2 regions of the Undibacterium sp. Di24W genome follow, and region 1 is predicted to be linked to the other one. Evidence: riboswitches for the same ligand, from Rfam matches in the RefSeq annotation. Region 1 holds a riboswitch; the other holds the start of a gene.
What was found. A riboswitch is a leader RNA that binds a small molecule or an ion and turns the genes downstream of it on or off. The one in region 1 is predicted to bind thiamine pyrophosphate.
Positions count from the first base shown of each region.

Region 2: another riboswitch for thiamine pyrophosphate. It lies ahead of ACO0KZ_RS15140 (TonB-dependent siderophore receptor); the one in region 1 lies ahead of thiC (phosphomethylpyrimidine synthase ThiC).

Region 1 is NZ_JBMPOP010000005.1:175,658-187,287, forward strand. Features, by position in the region: gene ACO0KZ_RS12335 (tetratricopeptide repeat-containing diguanylate cyclase) at 415-2,550, shown strand; TPP riboswitch at 2,739-2,840, shown strand; gene thiC (phosphomethylpyrimidine synthase ThiC) at 2,925-4,838, shown strand; gene thiS (sulfur carrier protein ThiS) at 4,847-5,047, shown strand; gene ACO0KZ_RS12350 (endonuclease domain-containing protein) at 5,053-5,340, shown strand; gene ACO0KZ_RS12355 (thiazole synthase) at 5,649-6,443, shown strand; gene thiD (bifunctional hydroxymethylpyrimidine kinase/phosphomethylpyrimidine kinase) at 6,455-7,297, shown strand; gene thiE (thiamine phosphate synthase) at 7,294-7,932, shown strand; gene ACO0KZ_RS12370 (response regulator) at 8,099-8,977, shown strand; gene ACO0KZ_RS12375 (LacI family DNA-binding transcriptional regulator) at 9,308-10,294, shown strand; gene ACO0KZ_RS12380 (GH92 family glycosyl hydrolase) at 10,380-11,630, shown strand, end outside.
Region 2 is NZ_JBMPOP010000007.1:22-11,651, forward strand. Features, by position in the region: partial or broken gene ACO0KZ_RS15135 (DUF4214 domain-containing protein) at 1-469, opposite strand, end outside; TPP riboswitch at 773-872, shown strand; gene ACO0KZ_RS15140 (TonB-dependent siderophore receptor) at 930-3,056, shown strand; gene iscR (Fe-S cluster assembly transcriptional regulator IscR) at 3,243-3,725, shown strand; gene ACO0KZ_RS15150 (IscS subfamily cysteine desulfurase) at 3,807-5,024, shown strand; gene iscU (Fe-S cluster assembly scaffold IscU) at 5,095-5,481, shown strand; gene iscA (iron-sulfur cluster assembly protein IscA) at 5,531-5,854, shown strand; gene hscB (Fe-S protein assembly co-chaperone HscB) at 5,879-6,382, shown strand; gene hscA (Fe-S protein assembly chaperone HscA) at 6,481-8,346, shown strand; gene fdx (ISC system 2Fe-2S type ferredoxin) at 8,367-8,705, shown strand; gene ACO0KZ_RS15180 (sensor histidine kinase) at 9,001-10,608, shown strand; gene ACO0KZ_RS15185 (thymidylate synthase) at 10,773-11,567, shown strand; gene ACO0KZ_RS15190 (dihydrofolate reductase) at 11,586-11,630, shown strand, end outside.

The sequences.
Region 1 (11,630 bases):
AGGAATCATCAGTTCTAAATCACGTGACTAAATATTTGACAAGCATAAATTGGCGTGGTGTTTTAATTCTGTCGCATATTCGAATCGAGTTCCAAATAATTACCGTGATGCCGTGGGGTAAATGTTAGGATATGAGATCTATGCACAAAAATAATGATTTAGCATAACTTTGGTTATAAGTTTATTTGCTGGCTTGAAGCGCAATCGGCACTTAATTTGTAACTGATCAGCACCTAACTAGCAAATAAGGTGGATCTAGGTTGGACATAGAGGGACAGGCATACAATGTAAAGTATTGTCTCTCAGGGTTTAAACTAACTGACTCAAAAGCTAACAGCCCACTAGGCTCTGTTTATTCATCGGTTCAGTTAGATTTCGTGCAAGCAATGGCAACGTGGGCAAGGTGATATTCACATGAGGCATCCATTTAATTTGGCTGGTAACTTAGCTATTTGTTCAGAAGACAAAAAATTGGATGCATCAAGTGATGAAAAATATAATTCTTTGTTGCAAATAATCGTACTCGCAGCATTACTTCTAATCGGCAATGCCGCGCAAGCAGACTCCGACCTTACTACAGACATGGCGCGTTTGGATGCCATTCAGGCGGTCGCGGATAAAAACAATGATGAAGGTTTGCGCCAACTCATCGAGTTTAAAAACAAACTGCCATCTAATGTCGATCCTAAAGTGCGGCTCGAAACGCTCAGTATTTTAAGCGGCTTGTACTATGACGCAGGCAAAGGTAGTTTGGGTAAAGAAACCGTCAACGAATTCAATGCGCTGGCAAAGACGATGCGTGATGAAGATGCATTGTTATTGATTGAGATCTTCGATAGTTTCGATATTTTTGATAAATCTGGTGGGGCAGATGCTTTTGCACATTTAGAAAAACTACGTAGTCGTGTCGTTAAATCTAATTCCGCTGGGGTGCAAATGCGTTTCCATAGCACCTTGGCCAGTCTATATAGCATCACGCATAAATTTGACGAAGCACTTAAGCAGTATTTCGAAATGCTGAAATTGACCGAGCGCTTGACGAAACGTCAGGTGCAAGCCCGGATGGGGACTTGGAGCGCGATTTCGACTCTGTATTTACAAATGAAAGACCCGGAGAAAGCCTTAGATGCAACAACTGAAGCATTAGCGGGCTCTTCGATGACCATTGCACCCAAAGCCTATATCGAAATTTGTATCTCGCGCGGTGTGGCCTTGACCATGTTAAAGCGCAATGACGACGCGTTGAAAGAATATCAGACCGCTTTAAAAATAGGTCGCGAGGAAAACTTACCTTATACCGTGGCCTCGGCATTATTTAATATCGCAGATCAATACTTGATAAAGAAAGATTTTAAACGTGCTGAGATGTATGCCCGTGATGCAATGGCGAAGTCCGAGGCTATCGAAGATAAATGGGGTGTGGCAGGCGCCAGAGTGAATGTGGGTTTTGCATTAGGGGGGCAAGGAAAAATTGCGCAAGGCGCGGAATTGGTCAATCAAAGTTTGGATTACTTTAGAAAAATTCATGCCACCACCGACGTGGAAGTGATACTAGGTGAGTTTTCTATGATGTACGAAAACGCCGGTATGTATAAAGAAGCGCTTGCTCTGGTTCGTGAACAGCAAAAATTAAGTGATGAAATTTTTCGATCTGACCGCGCTAAGGCGGTCGCTTTATTACAGGAGCAATTTGACGCCGAGCATCGTAAGAAACAGATAGAAATTTTGGCGAAAGATAACGCACTTAAAGATGCAGACATTCAAAATCACCGTTTGCAGCAAATCGTCGCCTTGCTAGCTTCGTTGGTAGCATTGTTAGCAGGTGCTTTTATTTATATGCTGTATCGTCGGAGTAAAAAGCTCAACGAACAATTGCAAGAAGTTAATCTGCAATTGGAATTTCATGCGGTACGTGACCCTCTTACTGGATTACACAATCGTCGTTCGTTCATCGCTTTGATGGCGGCTCGTCCGGGCAGAGTGGAGGTAGAACGTCGGGAAGGCCATGTTAATCCTGATTGCATGATCTTGTTAGATATTGATCATTTTAAACATATCAACGATACCTGGGGACATGCGGTTGGCGATATTGTTCTCAAAGAGGTTGCTACTCGCTTGCGAAATGTGGTGCGGGATGAAGATATGTTGATGCGTTGGGGTGGGGAAGAGTTTTTGATTTTTTCTCCTAAATCTAATCCTGAACAAATTACCAGTTTGGTTGAGCGCGTTTTGATTGCGATTGGTGATACGCCTTTCGCCGTTGGTGCGCAGCATATTCCTGTGACGGTTACTGCGGGTTTTATTTCTGTGCCGTTTTCTGATGTGCCTGAAGATGTCTGCGACTGGGAGCGTGCATTACAGATTGCCGATATGGCCTTGTACCTGGGTAAAACGCATGGGCGTAACCGAGCCTATGGTTTGTCACGATTATTGGTCAATCACGAAGAAGCGATTCCTACTTTAACTCATGATTTAGCAGCGGCGATCCAACATAATATGGTGGATGTCATTGAGGTTTTAGGGCCTGTACAAGAACCTTCCGGCGGGTAATGTTGTCCTTTATCCGCCTAGATACTGCCAAAGAATTTCTTGGATCTATGGTTAAATCTTGCTCAGCTACATTGAAATTTTTTTTAGTAAGGATGGCCTATTTTAAATAATCACCGCTATAATGCGGCGGCAATTCCCGTATTCGGGATGTAGTTAAAGATTGCAGCAGTAATAGTAAAATAAACGATGTAAAACGCTAGGGGTCCTGACAAGCTTGTATCTGTCGGGTGAGAAATACCCTTGAACCTGATCTGGATAATGCCAGCGAAGGGAAGCAGCCAAAGCCGTGATGCCACCTGAATTTAAGGTGCGCCATCGCTTAATTTGGAAACTCCTTTGCTGGCTCCGTGCCATCAATAAAGCAAAGGAGCCAAATGAACGCCAACCCACATTTTTTGTCCGCCACCGCCAAGGTCGACGAAGCCGCTATCCAAGCCTTACCCAATTCTCGCAAAATATATGTGACAGGAAGTCGCCCTGACATCCGCGTACCTATGCGCGAAATCTCGCAAGCGGATACGCCAGCGATGTTCGGCGCTGAAAAAAATCCCCCTATTTATGTCTACGATACCTCAGGTCCTTACACCGATCCCGAGGTGCAAATCGATATTCGCTCGGGCTTAGCTTCAGTGCGCGGCGCATGGATAGTTGAGCGACATGATACGGAAGAATTAGCGGGTCCGAGTTCTGACTACGGCATAGAACGTCTAAATGATCCTAAGCTGCATGAACTGCGTTTTAATCTGCGACGCAAACCACGCCGCGCAATACAAGGCAAGAATGTCACACAGATGCATTACGCCAGGCAGGGTATCGTCACGCCAGAAATGGAATATGTCGCGATCCGTGAAAATATGCGACGCCAGGAGTATCTGGAAAATCTGAAGAACTCTGGTCCTATGGGTGAAAAACTGGCAACGATGATGGGGCGTCAGCATCCTGGTCAATCTTTCGGTGCTTCGATTCCTGCAACGATTACACCAGAATTCGTGCGCGATGAAATTGCGCGCGGTCGCGCGATTATTCCCGCGAACATCAATCATCCTGAAGTGGAGCCTATGATTATCGGGCGCAATTTCTTGGTGAAGATTAATGCGAATATTGGTAACTCGGCAGTGACTTCATCGATCGGTGAAGAAGTCGAAAAGATGACCTGGGCGATACGCTGGGGTGGCGATAATGTGATGGATTTGTCGACAGGCAAACACATACATGAAACCCGCGAATGGATTATCCGCAATTCACCCGTACCGATTGGCACCGTGCCGATTTATCAGGCTTTGGAAAAAGTGAACGGTAAGGCTGAAGATTTAACTTGGGAAATTTTCCGCGATACTTTGATTGAGCAAGCAGAGCAGGGCGTTGATTATTTCACGATCCATGCGGGTGTGCGTTTGCAGTATGTGCCGATGACGGCGAAACGGATGACGGGCATTGTGTCGCGTGGTGGTTCGATTATGGCGAAGTGGTGCCTTGCTCATCATAAAGAGAGTTTTTTGTACGAGCATTTTGAAGACATCTGCGAAATCATGAAGGCTTACGATGTGTCATTTTCTTTGGGAGATGGTCTGCGTCCAGGATCTATTTACGATGCCAATGATGAAGCGCAATTGGGTGAATTAGAGACGCTAGGCGAACTCACACAAATCGCTTGGAAACATGACGTGCAGGTGATGATAGAAGGCCCGGGTCATGTGCCTATGCATCTGATTAAAGAGAATATGGATCTGCAATTGGAGCAATGTCATGAAGCGCCATTTTATACTTTGGGGCCACTGACGACTGATATTGCACCGGGCTATGATCACATCACGTCTGGTATAGGAGCCGCGCAAATCGGTTGGTATGGCACGGCGATGTTATGTTACGTCACGCCGAAAGAACATTTGGGTTTGCCGAATAAAGTTGACGTCAAAGACGGCATCATTACGTACAAAATCGCTGCTCACGCCGCTGATCTGGCGAAGGGGCACCCAGGTGCGCAAATCCGTGATAACGCTCTATCGAAAGCACGTTTTGAATTCCGTTGGGAAGACCAATTTAATATAGGTCTAGATCCGGACAAGGCGCGCGAGTTTCATGATGAAACCCTGCCTAAAGACTCTGCCAAAGTTGCGCACTTTTGTTCCATGTGTGGGCCACATTTCTGCTCTATGAAAATTACGCAAGAAGTACGTGACTACGCCGCGACGCAAGGTATTAGCGAAATCGATGCACTGAAAAAAGGTATGGAAGTCAAAGCTATTGAGTTCGTGAAATCCGGCGCGGAAATTTATAAAAAATCTTAGGTGTTGTGATGGAAATTCAACTTAATGGCGAACCACGTTCTTTGCCATCAGAAACCGACTTGCATAGTTTGATTGCGGAACTTCGGTTAGGTAATCAAGCGATTGCTGTCGCTGTCAATCGTCAAGTGATACGGCGTGCACTGTGGCAGCAACACGCCCTGCGGGCTGGCGATCAGGTTGACGTGGTGAGAGCAATAGGTGGTGGGTAGCATTTATGCGGAACTCTTCTAGTCCAAAAATTACTGTGAATGCACGTTCACTGCGTAAGGAGATGACCGATGTTGAGCGTTTGTTGTGGGCTAGATTGCGTGGTCAACAATTAGGCGTGAAATTTCGCAGACAATATCCGTTCTTGAACTTTGTTTTGGATTTTGTGTGTTTGGAATTGAAGTTGGTTGTTGAGCTGGATGGTTCTCAGCATGCAGATTCCCAAGCATATGACGACTATCGAACCAAGTGTTTGAACGATGCCGGTTTCGTCATTTTTTCGATTTTGGAATAATCAGGTAATTGATGAGTTGGAGAATGTGATGGAAGAGATCTATCGGAAGGTGGATTTGCATAAGAGCAAGTAAATACTGATACCCATCCCCACCCTAGCCGTCCACTGCGCCGCTTGCAAGCGGCTTAGAAATTGGTGGCGCAAAGCGAGCTTTGCGAAACCCCACCAATTTCCCCTAGAAGGGGGGGATGCTCCGGTTCTAATCGTAGTATTAGTCGATGAACACTCCTTCCCCTTCAAGGGGAAGGCTGGGATGGGGATGGGTTTCATGTAGATAGACGAGTAAAAAACCAATTAGGACAAAAACGATGACAACACAAACAAAACCAAACAGCCTGACCATAGCAGGCAAAACCTATAAGTCCCGCCTCTTAGTCGGCAGTGGCAAATACAAAGACCTAGATCAAACCAGACTAGCCACTGAAGCCAGCGGTGCAGAAATCATCACGGTAGCGATTCGTCGCGTGAACATCGGTCAAGATCCAAACGCACCGAGCTTACTCGATGTCGTCCCTATGTCGAAATATACTATCCTGCCAAACACGGCAGGCTGCTATAACGCTAAAGATGCGATTTATACTTTGCAATTAGGTCGTGAACTCCTTGGCGGCCATCAACTATGTAAGCTCGAAGTCTTGGGTGATGAAAAGACCTTGTTCCCGAATATGCCAGAGACTTTAGAAGCCGCGAAAGTCTTAGTGAAAGATGGTTTCGATGTGATGGTGTATTGCAGCGATGATCCGATACAAGCGCGTATGCTAGAAGATATCGGTTGTGTGGCGGTGATGCCCCTCGCATCGTTGATTGGTTCTGGCATGGGTATTTTGAATCCGTGGAATCTTTCTCTCATTATCGAACAAGCTAATGTGCCTATCATCGTCGATGCCGGTGTAGGCACCGCGTCAGACGCGGCAATTGCGATGGAGCTCGGTTGTGATGGCGTCTTGATGAATACCGCGATTGCCGGCGCGCGCGATCCTATTCGTATGGCACGTGCGATGGGGTTGGCAGTGGAAGCTGGTTATGAAGCATTTGTGGCGGGGCGGATTCCTAGGAAATTTGCAGCGTCAGCATCCTCCCCTATGGCGGGTCGGGTCGCGTGAAACCAGCTGTCATGACAGCACAGCGCCCCTGTGTTTTGGTATTTGCCGGACATGATCCTAGTGGTGGTGCTGGTATTCAAGCCGATATCGAAGCGATTGCGGCGCAGGGAGCGCATGCGCTTACCGTGATTACCAGTTTGACGGTGCAGGACAATAATCAAGTGCATGCGGTACATCCGGTTGCGCCAGACATTGTTTCGGCTCAGGCACAAAATTTGATCAAACATTTTACAGTGAATGTAGTAAAGCTAGGCATCGTTGGCAGCTTAGAAAACGCTTTAGTCATTGCGTCGTTAATTAGTGAATTACGATCGAAAAATCCTGATTTATCGGTGGTGTTAGATCCTGTACTGAGCAGTGGACATGGACATAAATTAGCATTGGATGATGCGGTACTTGCGATAGCACCCCTGTTGGAAGTGGCGACCTTGATTACGCCCAACTTGCCGGAAGCGATGCGTTTGGCACCGCATGGTCTTACCGCCGCTCAGCAGGCGACTTCTCTGTTCGGCGGTGCTTGTCGCGATGTTTTACTCAAAGGCGGACATGGACAAGAACAGCAAGTTTGTAATCGTTGGTTTAGTCAGCGTGCTCAATTTTTTGAATTGACTTGGAATTGGCCACGATTAAGCTTCGAGTTTCATGGTAGCGGTTGCACACTGGCGGCCGCGATTGCTGGGCAATTGGCTTGTGGTCACAGCATGGAAAAGAGTTTACACGCTGCGCAGAGTTATACCCAACTTAGCTTGGAACGGGCGTATCCAATTGCAGTCGGACAGTTAATTCCACAACGCCACTTCGTGGCGCCGAAAATAAATTCACTTGAAAGCGACGACAGGGAAACCATAAGATGAACACAACGACAGTACTTCAACATGACTTACGAGGTTTATATTTGATCACGCCAAATTGGGATGATACCGAGCATTTATTGGTACAGACAGAATTGGCTTTGCAGGCAGGAGTGGGTCTGCTGCAATATCGCCACAAAACGGCCTCAAAGGAATTGCGACAGACCCAAGCAACAAAATTGCATGAATTATGCCGTCGGTATGAGGTTCCTTTGATTATTAACGATCATATTTATTTGTGCCTGGATTTGGATGCGGAGGGGATTCATGTCGGCGGTACCGATATTTCTGTCGCACAAGCACGTGCTTTAGTTGGTGCAGATAAAATTGTAGGCGCATCTTGCTATGGTGATTTACAACTTGCGCGCGATGCACAAAAGCAAGGCGCTACTTATGTTGCTTTCGGCGGATTTTATCCTTCATTAGTGAAGCAATACCCTGTGACGACCAAGCCAGATATTATTGTTGCTGCAAAGAATGAAATAACACTGCCGATAGTGGTAATTGGCGGTATGAATGTGGCATTGGCTGGCCCCTTAGTGCATCGTGGCGCGGACATGGTGGCGGCAATTAGCAGTGTCTACAACGCTATCAATCCTGATGAGGTTTGTAAGGAATTTATTGCCCTATTTCAATAGTGATCTGTCATAAAATCATTTCTTGTTGTGTAAAGAACGAAAAAGCTTTGCATCATCCTGTTTCGATTCATTTATGACACTGTTTTGATTGCGATTCCCTTATTTGTTTGCACGCTTTATTGTATGATTTGGGCACTGATTGTCAAAATCAAACTCAGGTTACCAGATGACTCAAGCTACTCCTATGACGCCTGCTACAAATAGCATTCGTCGTTTTGTTTTAGAAATGCGCGGTTTTTCAGATGCAGAAAAAAATATGCTGGCATCGACTTTTCGCCTCACCGGACGACGTGAGATGTCTTACGTTGAACCGACCGAAGGTGAAAGTAGAACCGACATTTATTTAATCAATGCCGATAATCCCGAAGCCTTGAATGAATTGCTGAAACGGGATATCGGTGCGCCAAATGCGCATTCACCTGCGGTGGTGATAGGGCGGGTGCCCGTGGAAACGCCTTGGCCATTTGTGGCAAAACCTATCCATTGGATGCGCCTGTTCGAAAATCTCGATGGTGAAATGCAGCGTGCATTGCGTGAGCGTAGTGCACGTAATAGCGCTAATGAAAATTGGGACGGCGCCACTTTGCGTCGTTCTTCGGATCAAAAAAACACGCTCAGCCAATATGTCATCGAAAAACCAGCGCGCGAAACGGTTTTGGTAGTCGATGACAGTGCAACAGTGCGTGCTTTTATGCGTATTAAGTTATCTCCTTTCCAATTTGATGTCGATTTTGCTGAAACCGGTGAACAAGCGGTTGAAAAGGCGATTGCAAAGGCGGCTGCTGATAAACCCTATAACTGTATTTTTCTCGACATTATGATGCCGGGTATTGATGGTTACGAGGTTTGCAAACAGATCAAATCCAATAGCAATACCAAACAATCAGCGGTCGTTATGTTGACTAGTAAGTCTTCCATCATCGACAAATTGCGGGCGAATTGGTCTGGTTGTGATGCGTTTTTGAGTAAGCCAGTCGGCGAGGATGACCTGCTTGCTACGATCGCTAAATTCTTGCCAAGTGCCCGTGAAAGTCGCAAGGATTGATGTTTTCCTTCCTAAAGTAGATCGCGAGTTCATGGCATAGGCTGAACTCGCTGGTCTATCCCTTCCTTTTTTTCAGATTTTAGCGACGACCATTTTTAGGACAAGCTTTTTTCTGCCATTTGTTTACTAAACCAGATAAACAAGGCTGTCATTAGCTTCTTCAATTGACCTCAATTTTAATCTCAGTTTAAGATCATTCAGAATTTTTCTTAGCTCATTTAATTCGAGCGAGGCTGAATAAGACTGGGACTTCTACTTTCCTTTCCTGTTTATTAAACTCTCCGAAGATCTCCAGATTTTCGGATTATTACTGGTTTTTAGAATGTACCTATGAGTGTCACTATCCGCGATCTGGCAAAAGCGACTGGCCTGTCCTTGGGCACGATTTCACGTGCCTTAAAGAATCAAGGCGGCTTAACCGAGGCGACTCGTACGCGCGTGTTTGATACGGCACGAGCGATGGGCTATGACTTATCCAAATTAAAGCTGGGACGTATACGACGCATCGCCTTCTTGCTGCATAGGCAGCACAATACTTTATCGAGTAGTCCTTTCTTTTCACCCGTACTACATGGTGCTGAGGCCGCTTGCCGCGCAGAAGGGATTGCCTTATCGTTTGTCGCTGTGGGCCCAGCAGAGCCGGTCATGGAGCAAATCCGCGTACATCAACCCGATGCGATTTTGTGTGCAGGTTTTTTTGAGCCTGAACTGCTGCACGCAATACGCGCTTCAGGAAAACCGATGGTGCTGATCGACATGCAATTGCCTGGCTACACCTCAATTAATCCGGATAATCGATTAGGTGGTTATCTGGCGACTCGTCATCTGATCAAGGCGGGTCGCAAACGTATCGCGATGTTGAGCGGCCCTGCTGCACATTACAGCATACAAGAGCGTGTACATGGTTTTCGTAAGGCTTTGTTTGACGCCAAACTACTCGCCAATCCTGCTTTAGAAATCGCGATCCCACATCATGCTAACGAAGAGGCTAGTGTCAAGCGAGCGATGCTAAGTTTGCTGGCTATGTCTCAGCCACCTGATGCGGTGTTTTGTTACAACGATAGTACCGCATTGACCGCGATGCAGACTTGCCTAGAGGCAGGTTTGAAAGTGCCACATGATATTGCGCTGATTGGCTTTGATGATATCAGCGCAGCACCACGTGCTAATCCTCCTTTGAGCAGCATACACGTCGATAAAGAAGCCTTGGGCGCAGAAGGTGTGGAACTGCTACTGCGAAAAACACAGGATGAAGTCATCGAGAAGATACTTGCGGTGCAATTGATGGTGCGAGAGAGCAGTACTGATGAGTTGTAATCCTGATTCACAAAAAAAGAGAAGGAAAACTATGGTAACTCTATTGTCACGCCTGAATATGAAACACGCATTTTTACGAAATTCTATGTCGACCACCGCAGTCAACAAAATGACACTCGCGTCTAGTGTTTTCTTGGGTTTAGGCTTAAGCCTAAGTCTAAGTCTAGGTATTTCGTATGCAAACGCGGCCGACAAGAATAGTCCCGCTGCAGCAGTGAATGTTTTCATTGGCACAGGCGGTGATGGGCATACTTTTCCTGGTGCAACGCGACCATTTGGTATGGTGCAATTAAGCCCTGATACGCAAGTGCGCCACTTCAAACAAAGCTATCCCTGGGCGGCTGGTTATCGCTATGAAGATGACTCTATACTCGGTTTCTCTCATACCCATTTTTCTGGCACTGGTCACTCGGATTTAGGCGATGTCTTATTGATGCCATATAGCGGTGAAACCAAATTAGAACCAGGCTATCCTGAGCGCGCCTACAGCGGCTATCGTTCTCGTTTTAGTCACCAGCAAGAACAGGCTGAGCCAGGCTATTACGCGGTGAAGTTACTGGATCACGAAATCGATGTGGAACTGACTGCCAGCGAACGCGTAGGTTTGCATCGCTATCGTTTTGCAAAAAACGTGGAAGCAAAATTAATAGTCGACTTGCGCAGTAGTATATACGACTACAAGACTAAGAACTTGTGGTCGAGCATGCGAGTAAGAGGTAATACCTTAGTCACCGGTATGCGTGAAACACGTGGTTGGGCGGCTGGGCGTCAAGTGTATTTTGCGATGCGGTTTTCTCGACCATTCGTTAGCAGAGAAATTCATAATCGTGAAGACGCGGTCGAATATCGCGGTTTTGCCGGTCCCGGCGCAGGTGCCAAAGATAAGGTAAAAGTTGAAGGCAAAGCGCTAGTCGCTGCCTTTGATTTTGGCACGCCGGATAATCAAACTTTGATGGTGAAAGTGGCGATTTCGGCGGTTAGCGAAGAGGGTGCTATTGCGAATTTGAGCGAAATGAAGGAGTGGGATTTTGCAGCAGAACGCAACAAAGCGAGTCAGGCATGGAATGAAGCTTTGTCAGCTGTCAGCATAGAAGCGAAACCAGAAATGCGCACTATGGCTTATACCGCGCTTTACCATAGCATGATGGGGCCTAGCTTATTTATGGATATCGATGGTCGCTATCGCGGCCCTGATAATCAAGTACATCAAACCGACAGTTTTCGATTTCATTCTACTTTTTCATTGTGGGATACCTACCGCGCTTTGCACCCTTTGCTAACGCTTATTCAACCCGAGGCACGCAATGCGGATTTTGTAAAGTCATTAGTCGCTTCT
Region 2 (11,630 bases), on a different contig from region 1:
CGTTAGCCATGATCGTCGTTGCACCAGCAACATCATTGCTGTTCAAGGTGAAACCGTAGTATTCACCCACTGCCACTTTGTTCAAGAACAGGGCTTTAGAATCCAACGCCGCTTGGTCTGTACCTGTGTAGCCTTTTACCGCTGTGATGATTTGTGAGAATACGTCACCCACAGTCACTTTACCCGCTGCATCAAATTTGCCAGTCCAGAAAGTCACACCGTCCGCATCAGCAGCACGACCCAATACGTTGGAGTAGAATTTTTCTACCAATTCTTTGTTCGTGGATGATTTTGGATAGTAAGCACGTGCTGGATCAACATCAAACATTTGTTGAGCGATTTGCGCGTAAGTTGCGCCTGCATCTAATTTACCAACCCAAAATGCCAAGCCGTCACGCTCTGGTGCGCGGCCGAATAGAGAAACGTATAACTCTGTAATCTGTGTGCGCATTGCCGCTGTAATTGCCATGTTATTTACCCTAAGAAAAAACAAAAGAAAACGTAGATTAAATACTGCTAGAAATTTTTCCGATGAACATTAACATAACGGATTTAATGTTGCCACGTTTTAACTCTAGGCGACTCATTTAAGTAACAGTATTTAGTTAGAGCCAAGTAGACTTCGATTAAAAGCTTCCAAAATACCTTTAAAAAACAGCAATAGAAATTTAAATCCAGCTAAAATAGAAATTACCTCTTTACTTATGCAAATAACTAATTGCTATCTACACTCCGCTGCCAATTCAGTCCAATAAATTTTATGTTAAAGTCTCGCCTTCGCTAGGGGTCCTGTGCGCATTTTTGTACGGGTGAGATAGTCCCTTGAACCTGATCTGGATAATGCCAGCGAAGGGAAGCGCAAGATGACTCTGCTCATCCGCCCTCTTTTGCTTGGCTCGCCCAGACATAACCAAGTAGAAGAGCACATCATGTCCAATCCACGTTGCAGTATTAATTTCCGCTTAAGTCTAGTTGCCATCGCGATTGCGCAAGCATTTACTATTTCCACCACAGCCTACGCCCAAAGCAAAGAGCATACTTTGCAAGAAGTCGTTATCAGCGGTAGCCGCAGCGGAAAAACTGAAACAAGTAAAGTCGGCGGTTTTATCGAAAATACCTTGCAAGACACGCCGCTCTCCATCACCGTATTCTCTGCAAATCAATTGCAAGACTTGCGAATTCGCCAGACCACCGATGCGATGAAATTCGATGCCAGCGTGAACGAGGCTTACAACGCCATCGGCTACGCAGAACAGTTTTCCATTCGCGGCTTCGCACTCGATAATTCATCAAGTTATCGCAAAGATGGCTTTGCAATTCCAGGTGACGCCGCCATTCCTTTAGAAAACAAAGAACGCCTAGAAATCTTAAAAGGCATCAGCGGTTTACAAGCTGGCCTTACAACACCTGGGGGCATCTTAAATTATGTCACTAAGCGCCCTAGCAATACCCCAGTGCGCGCCATCACTTTGGAAGCTAGCGAACGCGGCACTTTGTATGGCGCACTTGATCTGGGCGGCAAATCTGAAGATAAACAATTCGGTTATCGCATCAATGCGGCGGGTGAAAAATTACGCTCCTACGTCAAAGGTGCCGACGGTGAACGCCAATTTATATCCGCTGCATTTGACTGGCAAATCAGCCCACAAGCTTTATTCCAGATCGATCTCGACCACCAACACAAATCACAGTTATCAGTACCGGGTTTTCAATTATTTAACGGCACCAAGCTGCCGCGCGGCATCTCCGCCGACTTGATGCTGAATGATCAAAAATGGGCAAAGCCAGTTGAGACTACCAATCGCAATCTTGGTCTGCGTTTTGAATATCAACTAGACAGCACTTGGATCGCAACCGTCTCCAGCAACCATCATGAATTCAAGCGCGATGATTACACTGCATTTCCCTATGGTTGTGGCGCACAAGATCTATATCCTGGCTATTGCGCCAACGGTGACTACGATGTCTACGACTACCGCAGTTTAAATGAGTCCAAGTCGTTACGTGGCGCACAAGCCCTACTCAATGGCAAATTCAGCACTGGCGATGTGCAGCATAAATTAGCTATTGGCTTGAGCAATTCACAACGTCGCGATTACTTTGGTGACTATGTGTACGATTACGCGGGCAGTAGCAATTTATTTCGCCCAGTCGCTGTACCTCCATCAAGCAAGAAAACAGGACCAGTTTCTTTGCGCCGTACTGATAAAGAAACTTCACTCTTTGCACAAGACATTATTAGCTTAAATAGTCAACTCGACCTGCACGTAGGCTTACGCCATCTGAAGGTAGACCGCGCGCAAGCAGGTAGCCCCGACTTTGAACAAAGCTACAATCTGCCGAACCTGGCACTGGTATTTAAACTTGACAATGCCATCAGCACGTATGCCAGCGCCAGCGAAGGCTTGGAACACGGCGGCGTAGCACCATTTGGCACCAAGAATGAAAATCGCATGCTCGACGCAGGCAAATCCAAGCAAGTGGAAGTCGGCTTCAAAGCTGCACTAGACCGTGACTTCAATGTTTCTGGCGCACTATTCCGCATCACTAAGCCACTCGAATATACGAATTCTGCCAATTTCTATGTCAGCGCAGGGGAAGCTGAGCATCGCGGATTCGAATTGTCCGCTCAAGGCAACTTAAGCAAGGAATGGACACTTGGCGCCAGCGCTACCGCAATGAACGCGCGTCAAAATAATACGGGCGACCCGACAGTTGAAGGCAAACGCGTGACCAATGTGCCGAACTTTAAATCCACGGTTTTCACCGATTACGCACCAAGCATCTTTAATGGCGCGCACTTGACCGCATCCTGGCAATACTCAGGCAGCAAGTCGTTTAGCCCTGACAATAAAGTCACCGTGCCTAGCTACAACGTAGTCAATCTTGGCACCCGCTACACAACGCAGCTAAATGGCGTCGTCAGCACTTTCCGCTTCGATATCAACAATGCGTTTAACAAGTTCTACTGGCGTGATGTAACGCAAAGTTTGGGCGGCTACTTATTCCCAGGCGCACCGCGTATTTATAAAATATCGGGACAGTTCGAGTTCTAAACATTATTTCTTATAGAGGCGAGCAAGCAAGTTCGCCTCTACGCCCCTCACACCCTCCTATTCTGCAAAATCAGGCAGTACCTGACAAGATTACTCAAGTTTGCTATACTTGAGTCAATTGCTCGGGATTAAAGTTTGTTCACGACTTTCGCCAAGCATCACTAAACAAGTTTGGAGTATTGACTCATGCGTCTAACCACTAAAGGCCGATTTGCTGTTACAGCCATGATCGATCTTGCCTTACGTCAAGACAATGGACCGGTCACGCTGGCAGGCATTAGCCAACGCCAGGATATTTCTTTATCGTATCTCGAACAATTATTCGGCAAGCTGCGTCGCCATGAAATCGTTGAATCCGTGCGCGGTCCCGGCGGTGGTTACAATCTCGCCCGCAAGGCACAAAATGTGACCGTGGCAGACATTATTATCGCGGTCGATGAGCCACTAGATGCCACCCAATGCGGTAGCAAAGGTAATTGCCATGGCAGTGATCACGATAGTGGCATTCACTGCATGACACATGATTTGTGGGCAACCCTGAACGCCAAGATGGTCGACTATTTAGACTCTGTTTCTTTGCAAGACTTGGTCAACCAACAAAAACAAAAAGCCCAAGATAAACCTATTGTTATCGTTCGTCACGGACATGCCGAACGCACTATTTCCTAAAATTTGGAGTTTTGAATGACTGCCGCAACTACCGCATCTACACACGTATCAGTGCCATTGACAAAAACTTTGATCGACACGCTGAAAGCGCCCCACTTTCCAATTTACATGGATTACTCAGCGACGACCCCGGTTGATCCGCGTGTTGCCGACGTAATGATCCCCTATCTGCGCGCGCAGTACGGCAATCCAGCTTCACGCAGCCACGCTTATGGCTGGGATGCAGAAGCAGCAGTCGAAGCTGCACGTGGTCATGTTGCTGCACTGGTCAATGCCGATTCCCGTGAAATCATCTGGACATCAGGCGCGACAGAAAGCAATAACCTCGCATTAAAAGGTGCTGCACAGTTTTACAAAGGCAAAGGCAAGCACATCATCACCGTCAAGACCGAGCATAAAGCAGTGTTAGACACTGTGCGTGAACTCGAGCGCCAAGGTTTTGAAGCGACTTATTTGCAACCACAAGATAACGGGTTGATCACCATAGAACAACTCCAAGAAGCCATCCGCCCTGATACGATTTTAGTGTCTGTGATGTGGGTGAACAACGAAATTGGCGTAATTCAACCAATTGGTGAGATCGGTGAATTGTGCCGCGAAAAAGGCATTATTTTCCATTCAGACGCTGCACAAGCCACAGGCAAAGTCGAAATTGATCTGGAAAAAGTGAAGGTCGATTTAGTCTCCTTCTCTGCCCATAAATCCTATGGTCCAAAAGGCGTTGGTGCATTGTATGTGCGTCGCAAACCGCGCGTGCGTTTAGAAGCGCAAATGCACGGTGGTGGTCACGAACGCGGCTTGCGCTCTGGCACTTTGGCAACGCATCAAATCGCTGGTATGGGTGAAGCCTTCCGCATCGCTAAAGAAGAAATGACTAGCGAATTAGCCCACGTTCGCGCCATGCGTGATCGTTTGTCTAAAGGTTTGAGTGAAATCGAAGAAACTTACATCAATGGCGATATGGATCACCGCGTTCCGCATAATTTGAATGTCAGTTTCAACTACGTCGAAGGCGAATCTCTGATTATGGCGATTAAAGACATTGCAGTGTCTTCAGGCTCAGCTTGTACGTCTGCTAGTTTGGAACCATCCTACGTTTTACGCGCTTTGGGTCGCAGCGATGAATTAGCGCATAGCTCGATTCGTTTTACCATCGGTCGCTTTACGACGGAAGAAGACATTGATTTCACGATAGAACTTTTGAAATCCAAAGTCGGCAAATTGCGTGAATTGTCGCCATTATGGGATATGTACAAAGACGGTATCGACATTTCAACAATTCAATGGGCTGCCCATTAATTTGACAGAGTTTGCGAGTTTATTTCGCATTGATGAACTAAATTATTAGCTTACAAAAGGAATTTTTATCATGGCATATTCAGAAAAAGTATTGGATCACTACGAGAATCCACGTAATGTTGGCGCGTTTGAAAAAGGTGATGACACGGTCGGTACCGGCATGGTCGGCGCACCTGCTTGCGGCGACGTAATGAAATTGCAGATCAAAGTCGGCGCAGATGGCGTGATTCAAGATGCCAAATTCAAAACTTATGGGTGCGGTTCTGCGATTGCTTCATCTTCACTAGTCACTGAGTGGGTTAAAGGTAAAACTTTAGATCAAGCTTTGAGCATCAAAAACACGGAAATCGCCGAAGAATTGGCACTACCACCAGTCAAAATCCACTGCTCTATTTTGGCAGAAGACGCGATCAAAGCAGCAGTACTCGATTACAAAAACAAACATAGCGCTGAATAACTTTATTCAACTTATTTTTCGCGCAGTTTTAGCGCAAATTGGATAGATCATGGCGATTACTCTGACAGAAAAAGCAGCAAAACACGTCATCCGTTATATGGAACGTCGCGGCAAAGGCATAGGCTTGCGCTTCGGCGTCCGTACCACGGGTTGCTCCGGTATGGCGTATAAATTGGAATATGTCGACGAAGTTGGTGACGAGGATCAAATCTTCGAAACTCACGGTGTGAAAGTGTTTGTCGATCCGAAAAGCTTGCCATACATTGACGGCACTGAATTAGACTTCGCACGTGAAGGCTTGAACGAAGGCTTTAAATTCTACAACCCTAACGTCAAAGACGAGTGCGGTTGTGGCGAAAGCTTCCGTATTTAAGCAGGTGCGACGACATTCATGACCATGCAAAATCATTTCGCGCTGTTCAATTTACCGACCAGCTTCGAACTAGACCGTGCCCAACTTGATAGCGCTTATCGCGAGGTACAGTCTACTGTCCATCCCGATAAATTTGTGCAATCGGGCGATGCAGAAAAGCGCGTTGCCATGCAGTGGGCTACGCAAGCCAATGAAGCTTATCAAACTTTAAAAGATCCACTTAAACGTGCGACCTATCTGTGCCTTTTGAATGGCGTTGATTTGCAAACAGAATCGAACACCAGCATGCCTGCGATTTTTCTAATGCAGCAAATGGAATGGCGCGAAGCCTTTGATGATGCGAGGCACAACCATAATATGGTAGCAATGATGCAACTGGAAAAAGAAGTGCAAGCAGGTTTAAAAGCGCAGATAACAAGTGCTGGCACGGCGATAGCTCGCGGGAATTTTCAATCAGCAGCACAAGATATTCGCGCCTGTTTATTCTTAGAAAAATTTCTGGCTGATATTGCTGCGTTTGATGATTGAATAATCCTTCGCTGATGTTTTGTGAATCCCTGTAATTTTTTGCAAACTTCAGATTAATAAAAACCGACGACATACAGCGTCATCCTCACAACAAGATTATGGCATTACTGCAAATTTCAGAACCCGGCATGTCCACTGCCCCGCACCAACATCGTTTGGCAGTTGGTATTGATTTGGGAACGACCAATTCCTTAGTTGCCACCGTACGCAATAGTATTCCTGAAATTCTCAATGATGAGGAGGGTCGCTCATTATTGCCATCGGTGGTTAGATATTTACCGAACGGTCATGCACATATCGGATTCAAAGCGCAGGCGGAACAAACGAAAGATCCTAAGAACACCATCGTCTCTGTGAAGCGTTTTATGGGGCGTGGGTTAAAAGATATCGCTCACGCTGAAAATCTACCTTACGATTTTCACGATGAGCCTGGTATGGTGCAATTGAAAACTGTCGCGGGTATTAAAAGCCCAGTTGAAGTATCCGCGCAGATTCTCGCGACTTTACGCCAGCAGGCGGAAGATGCTTTAGGTGACGATTTGGTCGGCGCCGTCATTACTGTTCCTGCATACTTCGATGACGCACAGCGTCAGGCCACCAAAGATGCGGCAAAGCTGGCGGGTTTGAATGTACTTCGTTTACTCAATGAACCAACCGCTGCAGCGATTGCCTACGGCCTCGACAATGGTTCTGAAGGTGTGTATGCGGTTTATGATTTAGGCGGTGGCACTTTCGATATTTCAATTTTACGTATGAGTAAAGGCGTATTCGAAGTCTTGTCAACTGGCGGTGATTCAGCACTTGGTGGTGACGATTTTGACCATCGCCTGTTCTGCTGGATTTTGCAGGAAGCCGGTCTATCCTTGTTAAATGATGCGGATACCAGTGTGCTGATGGTCAAAGCACGTGAAGCAAAAGAAATTTTATCGACGCAGACTTCAACCTATATCGACGCCAAACTCACGAATGGCGACGTCGTGCATCTGCAGATTACCAAAAGCATTTTTACTGAAATTACAGAAAATCTCGTCATCAAGACCATCACGCCATGCCGCAAAGTTTTGCGCGATGCAAAATTAAGTGTCGACGACATTGATGGCGTTGTCCTGGTCGGCGGCGCAACTCGGATGCCGCATGTTCGCAAAGCAGTTGCTGATTTTTTCGAAACCACGCCATTAGCGAATATTGACCCAGACAAAGTCGTCGCACTCGGTGCTGCAATTCAAGCGAATTTATTAGCAGGCAATCGCGCCGCTGGTGACGACTGGTTGCTATTGGACGTGATTCCACTGTCTTTGGGTATTGAGACTATGGGTGGACTCTCTGAAAAGGTCATACCACGCAACTCTACGATTCCTTGCGCCCGTGCGCAAGAATTTACAACGTTCAAAGATGGGCAAACCGCTTTAGCGATTCATGTTGTTCAGGGAGAACGCGAACTAGTCAGCGATTGTCGCTCACTTGCTAAATTTGAATTGCGTGGCATTCCACCTATGGCGGCTGGCGCTGCCCGCATACGCATTACTTATCAAGTCGATGCCGATGGTTTACTGTCAGTTTCTGCGCGTGAAATGCGTTCTGGTGTGGAGTCATCTATTGTCGTCAAACCCTCGTATGGTCTGGCAGATGATGAAATTGCACGCATGTTGCAAGACTCATTCAGTTCTTCAGACAGCGATATGCAAGCCCGTGCCTTACGCGAAGAACAAGTCGAAGCGGATCGTTTGCTATTAGCGATAGCATCCGCCTTGGCTGGCGACAAACATTTGTTAAGCGCTGATGAATTGCGCCAAATCGAAGCACTGATTGAAAGTTTACGCCTAAGTAAGCAAGGCAACGACCACGATGCCATCAAATCCGCAATCACCGCACTCGCTGACGGCACAGAAGAATTTGCCGCACGTCGCATGGATCAAAGCGTACGCAGTGCTCTCGCGGGTAAAAACCTGAACGAGTTTGAATAATTTTCCAGATAAAGAACATCATGCCTATTATTACTATCCTGCCACACGCCCAACTCTGCCCCAATGGAAAAACCATAGCAGTTGAAGAAGGAAAATCCTTATGCGAAGCGCTAGTCGAAAACGACGTCGAAATTGAACACGCCTGCGAAATGTCTTGTGCCTGCACTACTTGCCACGTTGTAGTTCGTCAGGGGTTTAAATCTTTAAATGAATCAACGGATGATGAAGAAGATTTGCTCGACGCGGCATGGGGCTTAGAAGCAACTTCGCGCCTGTCTTGTCAAGTAAAACTCGGCGAACAAGATATCACCATCGAAATTCCAAAATACACCATTAATCACGCTCGTGAAAATCATTAAAAGCGAAACAATTGTTTTCATTTAATCAAATGTCGCCCGTGCCGACCGCAAGCTCGTTGTAGTTTTTCTGTTTAGTACGAATTGAATTGGCATAACTGCGATGGCTTCACTTGTGCAAAGTACTAAAACCTTTTACCATCAGAAAGAATTTCTTGCGATAAATACCAACAAGAACTTGCACCGCCTTCCAGTAACCACTACTGATTTATGCCAACAGTTCATGGCACGATATCTGTAAAAACGAAAGACGACGTATGCTGCTGACCCTAAGTGAAATAAAGAAAGTGGTGAGTCCATGAAAAAACCCACTTTCATTTCCTCGATTATCAGTCGTATCACTCTACGCTTGGCGGTGGTCTTGGCCGTATTTTTCGGTTTATTAGTTACGTCAGCCGTTTTAATACCTACTCAGTTAAGTACAATTAGAGCGGATAGCTTACAGAAGCTCGAAGATGATCATAAGCGCTCAGCAGCAATTCTAGCTGTTATTTTGAGCGAACCTGTTTGGCAAATCACCCCAGAAATCGCCAATTTATCCAGTGAAGTCGTATTCTCCAACCCCAATGTTTCAGAGATCAACGTCATCACACTGCCAGATAAAAAAACCTTTATTACAACCTCACGTAAAGCAAGCCAAAAAGGGCCATTTCGTACCAAATCCGAACCGATTATGCATGGCGAACAAGTAATCGGCGAGGTTCAGTTGACTTTCGCCGAAGATATTATGCTTGCAGAGATTACAGCGAATGTCTACCGCGCTATTTTTGTGACAGCCACGTCCTTCCTTCTGTCAGTACTCTGCATTTTTGTCGTACTGCAATGGCGATTAGTATTGCCTATCAAGCAGCTGATCGAAAAATCGGACATGCTCGCTAATGGCGAACTCAACGAAGTCATAGCTTTTGATCGTAAAGATGAAATCGGCCATCTCGCCGTCAGTTTAGAGGCTACCCGTCAAGCTTTACAACGCTCGTTTAGAGAACTGGAAATTAAAAACCAGCAATTGCTCGAATACTCTGGCACATTGGAATCAAAGGTTCGACAACGGACACAAGAATTAGAAAATGCCAACCATCATTTAGAAGCAGCTCTGGCCAGTGTCAATAGCGCCCAAAATGAACTGGCCAGGATTGAACGCATGGCCGCTCTAGGCTCTATGGTTGCAGGCGTTGCCCATGAGCTCAATACCCCGCTCGGCAATTGCCTATTGGTCGCCAGCACCTTAAGTGACGAAACACGTCAGATAGGTAAAGCAATGACTGAAGGTACTATGCGACGTTCCGATCTTTCGCAGTATGTCGAAGCAGCAACGGAGTCGAGTAAATTATTAATGCGTGGCTTACAACAAGCAGCACAACTGGTCGGTGATTTCAAACAAGTTGCGGTTGATCAATCGAGTGCACAACGCCGCAAGTTCACCTTGGTCATCGTCTTCCAAGAGCTTGCAGCCTTGCTGCATTCCAGTCTACGAAAAACACCGTTCAATCTTGAACTGGACATCCCGGACGACATCGAACTCGACAGCTATCCAGGGCCCTTAGGCCAGGTATTTAGTAATTTGGTCAATAACGCAGTTGTTCATGGACTAGACGGAATGAGCCAAGGTTATATGCGCTGTATGGCCCGACGTCAGGGTGATCAGGTGCTAATTGTTTTTGAAGATTCTGGCAAAGGTATACCTCCGGGTATCATCAAACGAATTTTTGAACCATTTTTCACCACGAAATTTGGTAGAGGTGGAAGCGGTCTCGGTCTCAGTATCACCTTTAATATCATTACTAATGTGTTAGGGGGCGACATTCGCGTAACCAGCGAGCCAAATCAAGGCGCACGCTTTGAAATGACAATTCCTTTAGTCGCACCAGGTAGTCAAGATGGTCACGAAGATAGCATGCGTGCCTAAGCGATTAGGCTGAGCTGTTATACTAATCACTTACTCTGAAATTACACAGTCTTGCCATTTCGAGTGGAAAGGCTTTTTTTGCAATGCCTGTACAGAAATGCGGAACATAGCAATTTCTTTAGCAGCATTTCAACCGTTTCAACGACTAATTAAAACTAAGTAAAATGCAACAATATCTCGACTTTATGCGTCACGTGCAGCAGCATGGCAATGTGAAGACAGACCGCACTGGGACTGGCACAGTTTCGGTCTTTGGCTATCAAATGCGTTTTGATTTAAGTCAGGGCTTTCCGCTGGTCACTACTAAGAAACTGCACCTACGATCAATTATTCACGAGTTAATTTGGTTTTTGGCGGGCTCGACCAACACCAAATATTTAAAAGAAAATGGCGTTTCTATTTGGGATGAGTGGGCCGATGAAAATGGCGATCTAGGTCCAGTCTATGGCTCTCAGTGGCGCAGCTGGCCTTTGCCTGACGGCGGTCATGTAGACCAAATCGAACAATTGATTGAGCAAATCAAAACCAACCCAGACTCGCGCCGCCTGATCGTGTCTGCATGGAATGTGGCCGATATTCCGCAAATGAAGTTACCCCCCTGCCACGCATTCTTTCAATTTTATGTAGCCGATGGTCGTCTCTCTTGCCAGTTGTATCAGCGCAGTGCGGATATTTTCCTAGGCGTGCCCTTCAATATTGCTTCCTATGCGTTATTGACACATATGGTGGCACAGCAAACCGAATTAGAAGTCGGCGATTTCATCTGGACAGGCGGCGATTGTCACCTCTACAGTAACCACTTAGACCAAGTCAAAGAACAACTGTCACGCGAAACCTTCGCTTTGCCAAGTCTGAAAATCTTACGTAAGCCTGACTCAATTTTTGATTATAAATTTGATGACTTCGAGATTGAAAATTATGTGTTTCATCCACACATAAAGGCACCTGTAGCCGTATGAAAATAAAGATTATTAAATATGTCTGACCCAGTACCAAATTTAAGCATTATTGTTGCGACCGAC